DNA from 4 places in the Pararhizobium sp. A13 genome. Region 3 is predicted to be linked to each of the others. Evidence: riboswitches for the same ligand, from Rfam matches in the RefSeq annotation. Region 3 holds a riboswitch; each other region holds the start of a gene.

The links. A riboswitch is a leader RNA that binds a small molecule or an ion and turns the genes downstream of it on or off. The one in region 3 is predicted to bind cobalamin.
Region 1: it holds a riboswitch for cobalamin, as region 3 does, so the genes downstream of both, WI754_RS29495 (ABC transporter substrate-binding protein) here and cobU (bifunctional adenosylcobinamide kinase/adenosylcobinamide-phosphate guanylyltransferase) in region 3, are expected to answer to the same signal.
Region 2: it holds a riboswitch for cobalamin, as region 3 does, so the genes downstream of both, bluB (5,6-dimethylbenzimidazole synthase) here and cobU (bifunctional adenosylcobinamide kinase/adenosylcobinamide-phosphate guanylyltransferase) in region 3, are expected to answer to the same signal.
Region 4: it holds a riboswitch for cobalamin, as region 3 does, so the genes downstream of both, WI754_RS10075 (aromatic ring-hydroxylating dioxygenase subunit alpha) here and cobU (bifunctional adenosylcobinamide kinase/adenosylcobinamide-phosphate guanylyltransferase) in region 3, are expected to answer to the same signal.

Annotation. Positions count from the first base shown of each region.
Region 1 is NZ_CP149512.1:172,868-175,061, forward strand. Features, by position in the region: gene WI754_RS29490 (SDR family oxidoreductase) at 83-877, shown strand; cobalamin riboswitch at 958-1,205, shown strand; gene WI754_RS29495 (ABC transporter substrate-binding protein) at 1,240-2,194, shown strand, end outside.
Region 2 is NZ_CP149510.1:3,378,572-3,380,765, reverse strand. Features, by position in the region: gene WI754_RS16690 (SDR family oxidoreductase) at 1-511, shown strand, start outside; cobalamin riboswitch at 552-765, shown strand; gene bluB (5,6-dimethylbenzimidazole synthase) at 809-1,501, shown strand; gene WI754_RS16680 (DUF2865 domain-containing protein) at 1,511-2,194, opposite strand, start outside.
Region 3 is NZ_CP149510.1:3,532,298-3,534,491, reverse strand. Features, by position in the region: gene WI754_RS17380 (cobyric acid synthase) at 1-865, shown strand, start outside; cobalamin riboswitch at 914-1,286, shown strand; gene cobU (bifunctional adenosylcobinamide kinase/adenosylcobinamide-phosphate guanylyltransferase) at 1,428-1,952, shown strand; gene cobW (cobalamin biosynthesis protein CobW) at 1,956-2,194, shown strand, end outside.
Region 4 is NZ_CP149510.1:2,092,429-2,094,622, reverse strand. Features, by position in the region: gene WI754_RS10080 (hybrid-cluster NAD(P)-dependent oxidoreductase) at 1-59, opposite strand, end outside; gene WI754_RS10075 (aromatic ring-hydroxylating dioxygenase subunit alpha) at 61-1,305, opposite strand; cobalamin riboswitch at 1,422-1,620, opposite strand; gene WI754_RS10070 (DUF6656 family protein) at 1,977-2,194, shown strand, end outside.

The DNA of each region.
Region 1 (2,194 bases), on a different replicon from region 3:
GGTTGTCCAGCTGGACAATTCTGGTCCGAGCGTTATCTCGCTTGCGGAATGAATGACGTGGGCCGGAAACCGAGGGCGACGCATGGCTGGCGAGCTGAACAAATGGCAGGGGATCCGGATCCCCGATCTCGACGGAAAAGCAGTTCTGATCACCGGTGCATCGACCGGCATCGGCGCGGCGCTGGTGCGCGCGTTTTCTGCCCAGGGCGCAAGCGTCGCGATCCACTACAATGAGAGCCGCCAGGCGGCAACCGAACTGCTGGCGAACGTCGAGGCCGCGGGCGGCAAGGCGCTGCTTGTCCAGGGCGACTTATCTGCGGATGGGGTGACTGAACGGGTGGTCGAGGAGGCAGCGGGTCATTTTGGCCGGCTTGACGGGCTGATCAACAATGCCGGTGGCATGCTCGGTCGCGTCGCGACTGCCGAAATGAGCGATGCGCACTACCAACGTGTGATGGATCTGAACGCCCGTTCGGTGCTCGCCGCGACACGGGCCGCACATGTGTGGCTGCGCAAACAGGGCGGTTTCATCATCAACACGACGTCGATCGCCGCCCGCAATGGCGGCGGCAATGGGGCCATTCTCTACGCGGCCGCCAAAGGCTTCGTATCGACCATCACCCGCGGCCACGCCAAGGAATTCGTCGGCGACGGCATCCGCGTCAACGCCGTGGCACCTGGCATCATCTCGACGCCGTTCCACGAACGCTACACCAGCCCTGAAATGCTTGATGCGCAACGACGTACCGTACCGATGGGCCGGGTCGGTTCGCCGGAGGACTGCGTCGGCGCCTATCTCTTCCTGGCATCGCCCATTTTGTCCGGCTACATTACCGGCCAGATCATCGAGGTCAACGGCGGCCAGTTGATGCCTTAGGGTGCGCCGATGCTTCAAGACTGGTCAAAATCGCGCGGTTGACAGCGGTGTCGTTCGCCTTGACGCCGCCGCCGCGCTCGGACTACATCATTGCCGACGGTTCCCCGATGGATGACTTCGAGGGGATTAATAGGGAACACGGTGCGGAAGACCCAACAGGGACCAAGACCGTGGCTGCCCCCGCAACTGTAAGCGGATTGCCGATCGTCCTTGTGGCGCCTTTTTGAGGCGCCATGCCACTGCGAGAACCCCTTCAGGTTTCGCGGGAAGGCAGACGCAAAGCACATATCCGCAAGCCAGGAGACCTGCCGTCGAAAGCAAGATCCACCATCCCGGGCGGGGTTGCCCGGAAAGGAGCCATGATGATTGATTTCGACCGCCTTGCCGGGCGCTTTGTCGCCTTTTCCCGTATCCTCGCGCCGATTTCCGCAGTAGTCGTTGCGTTGGGGAGCCTTTGCACACAAGCCGCGGCTGCGCCGACGCGCTATCCTCTGGAAATTGCCAATTGCGGCCAGACCGTCCGCTTCGAGAAGCCGCCGCAGAAGATCGTCTCGATCGGTCAGGGCATGACCGAAATCCTGTTCTCGCTCGGCTTGGCCGACAAGATTGCCGGGACCGCCGTCTGGGTCGGTCCAGTGCTGAAAGAATATGAGGCCGAAAACCGGACGATCAAGCGTCTTGCCGACAACGATCCGAGCTTCGAATCCGTCGTCGGCGAGCAACCTGACCTTGTCGCGGCCGAGTTCGAATGGCATGTCGGAGCGCAAGGGTCGGTCGGCAAGCGCGAGCAGTTTTCAGGCCTCGGCATCAACACCTATGTCTCGCCGGCCGATTGCGTCGCCAAGGTCAACACGGATGGCGGCGATGGCGTGCGCAGGCAACTCTTCACGATGGACCTGATCTACCAGGAAATCCGTGAGCTCTCGGAAATCTTCAACATACAGGAGCGCGGCGATGCGCTGATCGTCGACCTGAAAAAGCGGGAATCCGACGCCGTCGCGTCGATCGGTGGCAAGCTCGGCGAGATTCCTGTCGTCTTCTGGTTCTCGAGCAAAGAAGTCGCAGGCGACGCCTTCATCGCGGGCAAGAACAGCGCCCCGGCCTATATCCTGAAGACGCTGGGCGCCAGGAACGTCGTGACGACCGAGGAGGAATGGCCGCTGGTCGGCTGGGAAACGATCGCGGAGGCCAATCCCTCCGTCATCGTCATCGCCACCATGGACCGCCGGCGCTATGTGGCAGACGATCCGGCGGTGAAGATCGATTTTCTGGAGAAGGATCCGGTCACCAGCCAGTTGGATGCGGTCAAGAACAGGC
Region 2 (2,194 bases), 150 kb from region 3:
CATCCTCGATACAACCCCGGAATTGTTCGACCGCATGTTCGCCGTCAACGTGCGCGCGCCGTTCTTCCTGATGCAGGAGGCGATCAAGGTGATGCGCCGGGAAAAGACAGAGGGGACGATCGTCAATATCGGCTCGATGTCGGCCAAGGCCGGGCAGCCGTTCATCTCCGCCTATTGCGCCTCCAAGGGCGCGCTGGAAACACTGACCAAGAACACCGCTTATGCGGTGTTGCGCAACCGCATCCGCGTCAACGGGCTCAACATCGGGTGGATGGCGTCGGAAGGTGAGGATCGCATCCAGCGCGAGTTTCATGGCGCTGCCAACGACTGGCTGGAGAAGGCGGCTGCAAGCCAGCCTTTCGGTCGTCTTGTCGATCCGGCCGAGGTGGCGCGGGCCTGTGCCTATCTGTCGTCGGCCGAATCCGGCCTGATAACCGGCTCGGTGATCTGCTTCGATCAGTCGATCTGGGGCGCTTATGACGGTTCACCACATCCGGTTGCCGCCCTGTGAGGAGAACGTTGGGCCGCTTGCATTCGGCGGCCCGCTGTGCCTTTATCGGTTTGGTTCAGGTGCCCGCGAAAGCGGGAGAATCGGGAATCCGGTGAAAATCCGGGACGTGCCCAACGCTGTGACGGGGACGGCCTTGCTAGAATGAATTTCTGAATATTTTCAGAATTCTGCCACTGAATCCTCATGTGATTTGGGAAGGCGGCAAGGCGGGTTGATCCGCAGTCAGAAGACCGGCCTGACGAGATAGACCAGCCCCGCGCGGACGGCGGGAGGTTTCGCATTGTTGGGGATCAAACGATGCAAACGGAACCGCAAGACCGCCTTGTCAGGGCGGAGGCATTTTCACCGGACGAGCGCGCCGCCGTCTACCGCGCCATCGAGACACGCCGTGACGTGCGCGATCAGTTCCTTCCGACACCACTGCCGGACGATGTGATCGCACGGCTGCTTGCCGCCGCCCACAGCGCACCCTCCGTCGGTTTCATGCAGCCGTGGAATTTCATTGTCGTGCGGGACGAAGACAGACGCCAAAAGGTGTTCGAAGCCTTCCAGCGTGCCAATGAGGAGGCGGCGCTGATGTTCGATGGCGCCGCGCGCGACACGTATCGCTCGCTTAAGCTGGAAGGCATCCGCAAGGCGCCGGTGAGCCTCTGTATCACCTGCGACCCGACCCGTGCCGGCAAGGTCGTTCTCGGCCGGACGCACAATCCGCGCATGGACGCGTTTTCGACGGTCTGCGCCGTGCAGAACCTGTGGCTTGCCGCGCGGGCGGAAGGCGTCGGCGTCGGCTGGGTGAGCATTTTCCACGAGCGCGACGTCAAGGCCGTTCTTGGCATACCCGATCACATCGAGATCATCGCCTGGCTCTGCCTGGGCTATGTCGATCAGCTCTATGCGGAACCTGAACTGGCCGTCAAAGGCTGGCGGCAGCGACTGGCGCTCGACGAGCTGGTCTTCGCCAACGCCTGGGGTGTCAAGCCGGCCAGGTAGAGGCTCTAATCAGTTGGTCTGCTGCGGCTGGTATCCGGGGCCGGTCGGGTGTTTCAGGTCGATCGACGATTTGTGGGAGGGCAGGAAGCTCGGCCCGACAACGCGCACTTTGCTGTTCTGCGGATCGTAGGGACGGTCTGCGATGGCAGCCTTTGCTGCCGTCTTGTCAGCCTTGCGCGGCCTGATCTCAAGAATGCCGCTGCCGTCGTCCGGCACACTCTGGTTCGTGGCGGTCTGCCGGGCAGGCGCACAACCGCATTGGCCGGGCTGGCTGCGGTCACGGGTCTTGTAGGCGAAGGCCGTGGGCAGTTCGAGATAGGGCTCGCCTGTGGAGGCCGAGATCATCTGATCGGTCTCTTCGGTCGCAAGCGCATGGTAATAGAGTGCCGTTTCCGCACCCGGGCATCGGCGTTGGCAAGTCTCTGCATCGCGCTGGAAATCGGCGGGGGTGGCGCCGGACGAGATCGGGAAGAAGGCGCCGTCGCAGGTGCGAACGCACAACGTGCGCAGGCCGCCGTCGTCAGCGCCCGGCCGGGTGAAATCCGATACGTCGGCACCGCCGCGCAAGGCCGGGTCACCTTCGCTGATCGGCGGCAGATCCCTCAGGATGTTGCGGTGCGTTTCCGGCTCTTCGGCTTCGGCCAGCGTTTCATCCTGTTCTTCGAAGCACCGATTGACATAGAGCGCGGTAAG
Region 3 (2,194 bases):
GTTCCGAGGCGACGTTTCGCTTTTCGATGACGGCGTCGCGGCTGTTCAGCGCTTTACCGGCTGGCCCTGTTTCGGTGTCGTGCCCTGGTTGAAAAGCGCCGGGCGCCTGCCGGCCGAGGACTCGGTCGTCTTGGAAAAACTGGCGCGGGGCGGCGGCAAGGCATTGAAGGTCGCTGTTCCCGTCCTGTCGCGTATCGCCAATTTTGACGATCTTGACCCGCTGGCCGCCGAACCGGAGATCGATCTCGTCTTCGTCCGCGCCGGAGAACCGATCCCGGTCGACGCCGGCCTGGTGGTCATTCCGGGCTCGAAGGCGACAATCGCCGATCTCGCCGATTTTCGCGCTCAAGGATGGGACCGCGATCTTCAGGCGCATGTGCGGCGCGGCGGTCACGTCATCGGCATCTGCGGCGGCTACCAGATGCTCGGAAGCCGCGTTACCGACCCGCACGGCATTGAGGGAAATGTGCGCGAGATCGAGGGGCTGGGCCTACTGTCCGTCGAAACCGAAATGGCGCCGGAAAAGACGGTGCGCAACAGCATGGCCCGTTCGGCCGTCTATGATGTGGCGCTGGACGGTTACGAAATCCACTTGGGTCGGACGACCGGATCGGACTGTGCTCGTCCTGCGGTGATCATCGACCACCGCGCCGATGGTGCCGTCTCGACCGATGGCAGGGTTAGCGGTACCTACCTGCATGGCCTGTTTGCCAGCGACGCCTATCGGGCCGCGCTTCTCAACAGTTTCGGCATCGAAGGTGGCGGCGAAAACTACCGTCAATCCGTCGATCGGGCGCTTGATGATATCGCGGCAGAACTCGAAACGGTCCTCGACGCGCGGTGGCTCGATACATTGATGCCGTGAAGCCTCGCACAGCCGGTCTTTCAATTGACAGGGTTCAACCGAGCGCCTAATCATCAGCCATTGGATGGTTCCCGGACCGGCGTTTCGGTTCAGGAGTAAATGGGAATGTGAAGGGATGGACCCAAGCCGGGCATTCTTATCGCAGCCGACCCCGCGACTGTAGAACGGTCAGGGTTCGCCATCCGGGAAAACCGGTGTTCCGGACAGGCTGCGTGGTGCGGCCGCGGAATGGCCGGTCCAACCGGAAAAGCCACTGGAGTGGCATCACGATCAGCCGGGGCGGGACGCCTCTATTTCTACGAATCGTCCACCTCTTCGTGATGTCGAAAAACTCCGGGAAGGCGAGGCGGACCCGTTCGGGCCTTTGACGAGGTTCGTGACGCCGTGAGCCAGGAGACCTGCCATCCTCAAGGGCATCGTGCCCGATCCAGGGAGAGACACTCCCGATGCCAGCACGGAGGTTGTCATGGCTTTTTCATCCCGCTCTCGCAGCGGCCATTCTTGCGTTTCTTGCCTCAGCGCCTGCGTATTCCCCGGCGAACAATAAGGCTGGGATCGTTCCATGACATCGACGAAAACGGGACCCGTGTTGGTTCTTGGCGGCGCTCGTTCCGGCAAATCGACGTTCGCTGAAAAACTCGTCATCGCGTCGGGTCTCGGCATGCACTACGTCGCGACCGGAAGGGCCTGGGACGGGGAGATGCAGGCAAGGATTGCCGAGCATCGCGAACGGCGGGGACCTAGTTGGCAGACGCATGAGGAACCGCTTGAACTTACCGCCTGCCTGAAAGCGATCGACGCGCCCGACCGTATCATGCTGATCGATTGCCTGACCCTCTGGGTCACCAATCTGATGATGGAGAATCGCGACGTTGCGGCAGAATTTCAGAACCTGGCCGCATGGTTGCCGCAGGCGCAGGCACGGCTGGTGTTCGTTTCGAACGAGGTCGGGCTCGGCATCGTGCCGGAAAACCGCATGGCGCGCGATTTCCGCGATCATGCCGGCCGGCTGCACCAGATCGTTGCGGAGAAATCCGCGGAAGTCTATTTTATCGCGGCCGGATTGCCGCTGAAAATGAAGGGTTGATCCATGACACTCGCAAAAGCCGCCCACGGCAAGATCCCGGCAACCGTCATCACCGGCTTCCTCGGCGCCGGCAAGACGACGATGATCCGCAACATCCTCGAGAATGCCGACGGCCGGCGCATCGCGCTGATCATCAACGAGTTCGGCGATCTCGGCGTTGACGGCGACGTGCTAAAGGGTTGCGGCGCCGAGGCCTGCAGCGAAGACGACATCATCGAACTCACCAACGGCTGCATCTGCTG
Region 4 (2,194 bases), 1.4 Mb from region 3:
TGCCGGTCGTTGAACGGCTGCAATTCGTCGAAGTGCCGGAAGGATGAAGCAATCGTCATGTCAGGCAACCCGGACCAGAGGGGTGGAGGCTCCGTGCAGGCGATCCTGCATGAAATTGACGTACCATTCGACGAACTGCATCACGCCGCCCTCATGTTCGGGTGAATAGGGGCCGGGCTGATAGGCAGGCGAGCGGATGCCGAAGGCATTTTCCTCGACGATCTGGCGATCCTGATCGTTGGTTTCCGTCCAGACATGCGTCAGTTCTTCGAGGTTGTAATCGACACCTTCGACGGCATCCTTGTGCACCAGCCACTTGGTGGTGACCTGGGTCAGTTCGGGCCCGAGCGGCAGCACGCGGAAGGTGATGGCGTGGTCGCCCAGGATATGGTTCCAGGTGCTCGGATAGTGGAAGAGCAGGAGCGTGCCGATATGGCTCTGGCTGACATCGTCGGAGAGTTGGCGCTTGACGGCGCGCTTGCCGGACATGGTGTAGCTTTCGGCATCCTGGATCAGCGGCATGCGGGCAACGCGGAACTGGCCGGTCGGCGACATCCTGAACTCGCTCGGCAAGCCTTCGGCTTCGGATTTCGTCCAGTGCTCGGCAATGATCGGGTCGTCCTTGGCGCCCTGCACGCCGGTCGCGGTCGGCGCTTCGGGATAGGTGCGGCAGAGTTCCGGGTGGTTGGCGGCGCAGTGGTAGCACTCGCGGTTGTTTTCCCAGACGAGTTTCCAGTTGCCCTTCTCGATGATCGTGCTCTCGAAGGCGACCTTGGTGTCTTTCAGATTGTGCGGCGTGACATAGGACGACACCATGTCGCGCATCGGCTGGAAATCCATCGGCTCGTCGGCGAGGCAGATGAAGATATAGCCGCCGATGGTTTCGCAATGGATCGGCTTCAGGCTGTGCTGCGCCTTGTCGAAATCCTCGCCCATCTGGCGGGCGAAGAGCAGCTTGCCGTCGAGCTCGTAGGTCCACTGGTGATAGGGACAGACAAGCTTGGCCGACGAGCCCTTCTGCCCGGCGCAGACGCGCGAACCGCGGTGGCGGCAGGAATTGTGAAGCGCCCGGACGGCACCCTGGCGATCGCGGACGATGACGACCGGATAGTCGCCGACCTGAACGGTAAAATAGTTGCCGGCCTTCGGGATTTCGCAGTCATGACCGATGAACAGCCAGTCCTTGTACCAGATCTGCTCCATGTCGAGCTTGTAGAGATCGGGATCGGTGTAGAAGGCCTGCTCCAGGCTGTGCCCGTCGCGGCGGGTCTTGAGTTTGCGGAGGACTTCGCTGCGGAGATCCATGTTCGTTTCCTTGTGCTCGCCACTTTTCGGTTGAGCGGACAGGAAAGGAACCACCACCGCGCCGGGAGTGCGCGTGGATATACTGGTTCGCCTTCCGGCTGCCCGCCGCAACCCAGACATCAATTTCGCCACAAGGCTGGTTTCCGGGCTCAGGAGCTGTCCTTTCGGACCATCGCGGCGCCTTCCCGGATCTCTCCAGTGGCCTTTTGCCGAGGTTTCGCTCCACCACCGTTGCGGGGGCAGCGCCGGATTTCGACCGGCTTCCCAATTCTCCGCCCTCCCTATAAAGGCGGCACCTTGAGTGTTTTCATCTAATCTGCCGATGCGGCCGGACAGCCGCCGATTAACGACATCCGGTTCCAGAATGACGACACACGCACAGTTGGTTTTCCAGGTGGCCGGAATGGCTATTTTATAAGCAGAAACAACGATCTTTCCTGATTTTTCGGCAGATGGCGCCTTTTCCGCCACACACTGCCAAATTCTGTGCAGCGACTGTCTTTTTGCGACATATTGCGGCGCGGCAACCCTCGTGAAAGCGCAAGCTTCGCACCATCGGGGGCGGCTAATGCTTGGAAAGACTGCGTTAACTCTCGCAATGTAGCTTCTCCTCATAAACGTTTCCGCCGCGGCATGTCCGCGGCACTCCGACGCAATCCTGGTGCAGGCCGATGCCAAACTTGAGATATTTCGACGCTGCTGCCGTCAAGAAACCGGTTCAATCGCCGAAAACGGCTGTTCATACCGAATTCCTGCGCACCGGGCGCATCAACCGGCCCCAGCAATGGAGCGTCGAGGAAAAGCGCTACCTGACCCACCAGGAAGTGGCCGCCCGCACCGGCCGCAGGCTTGAGGCTGCCGGAGCCGTAACGCATGAGCGTATCAACGG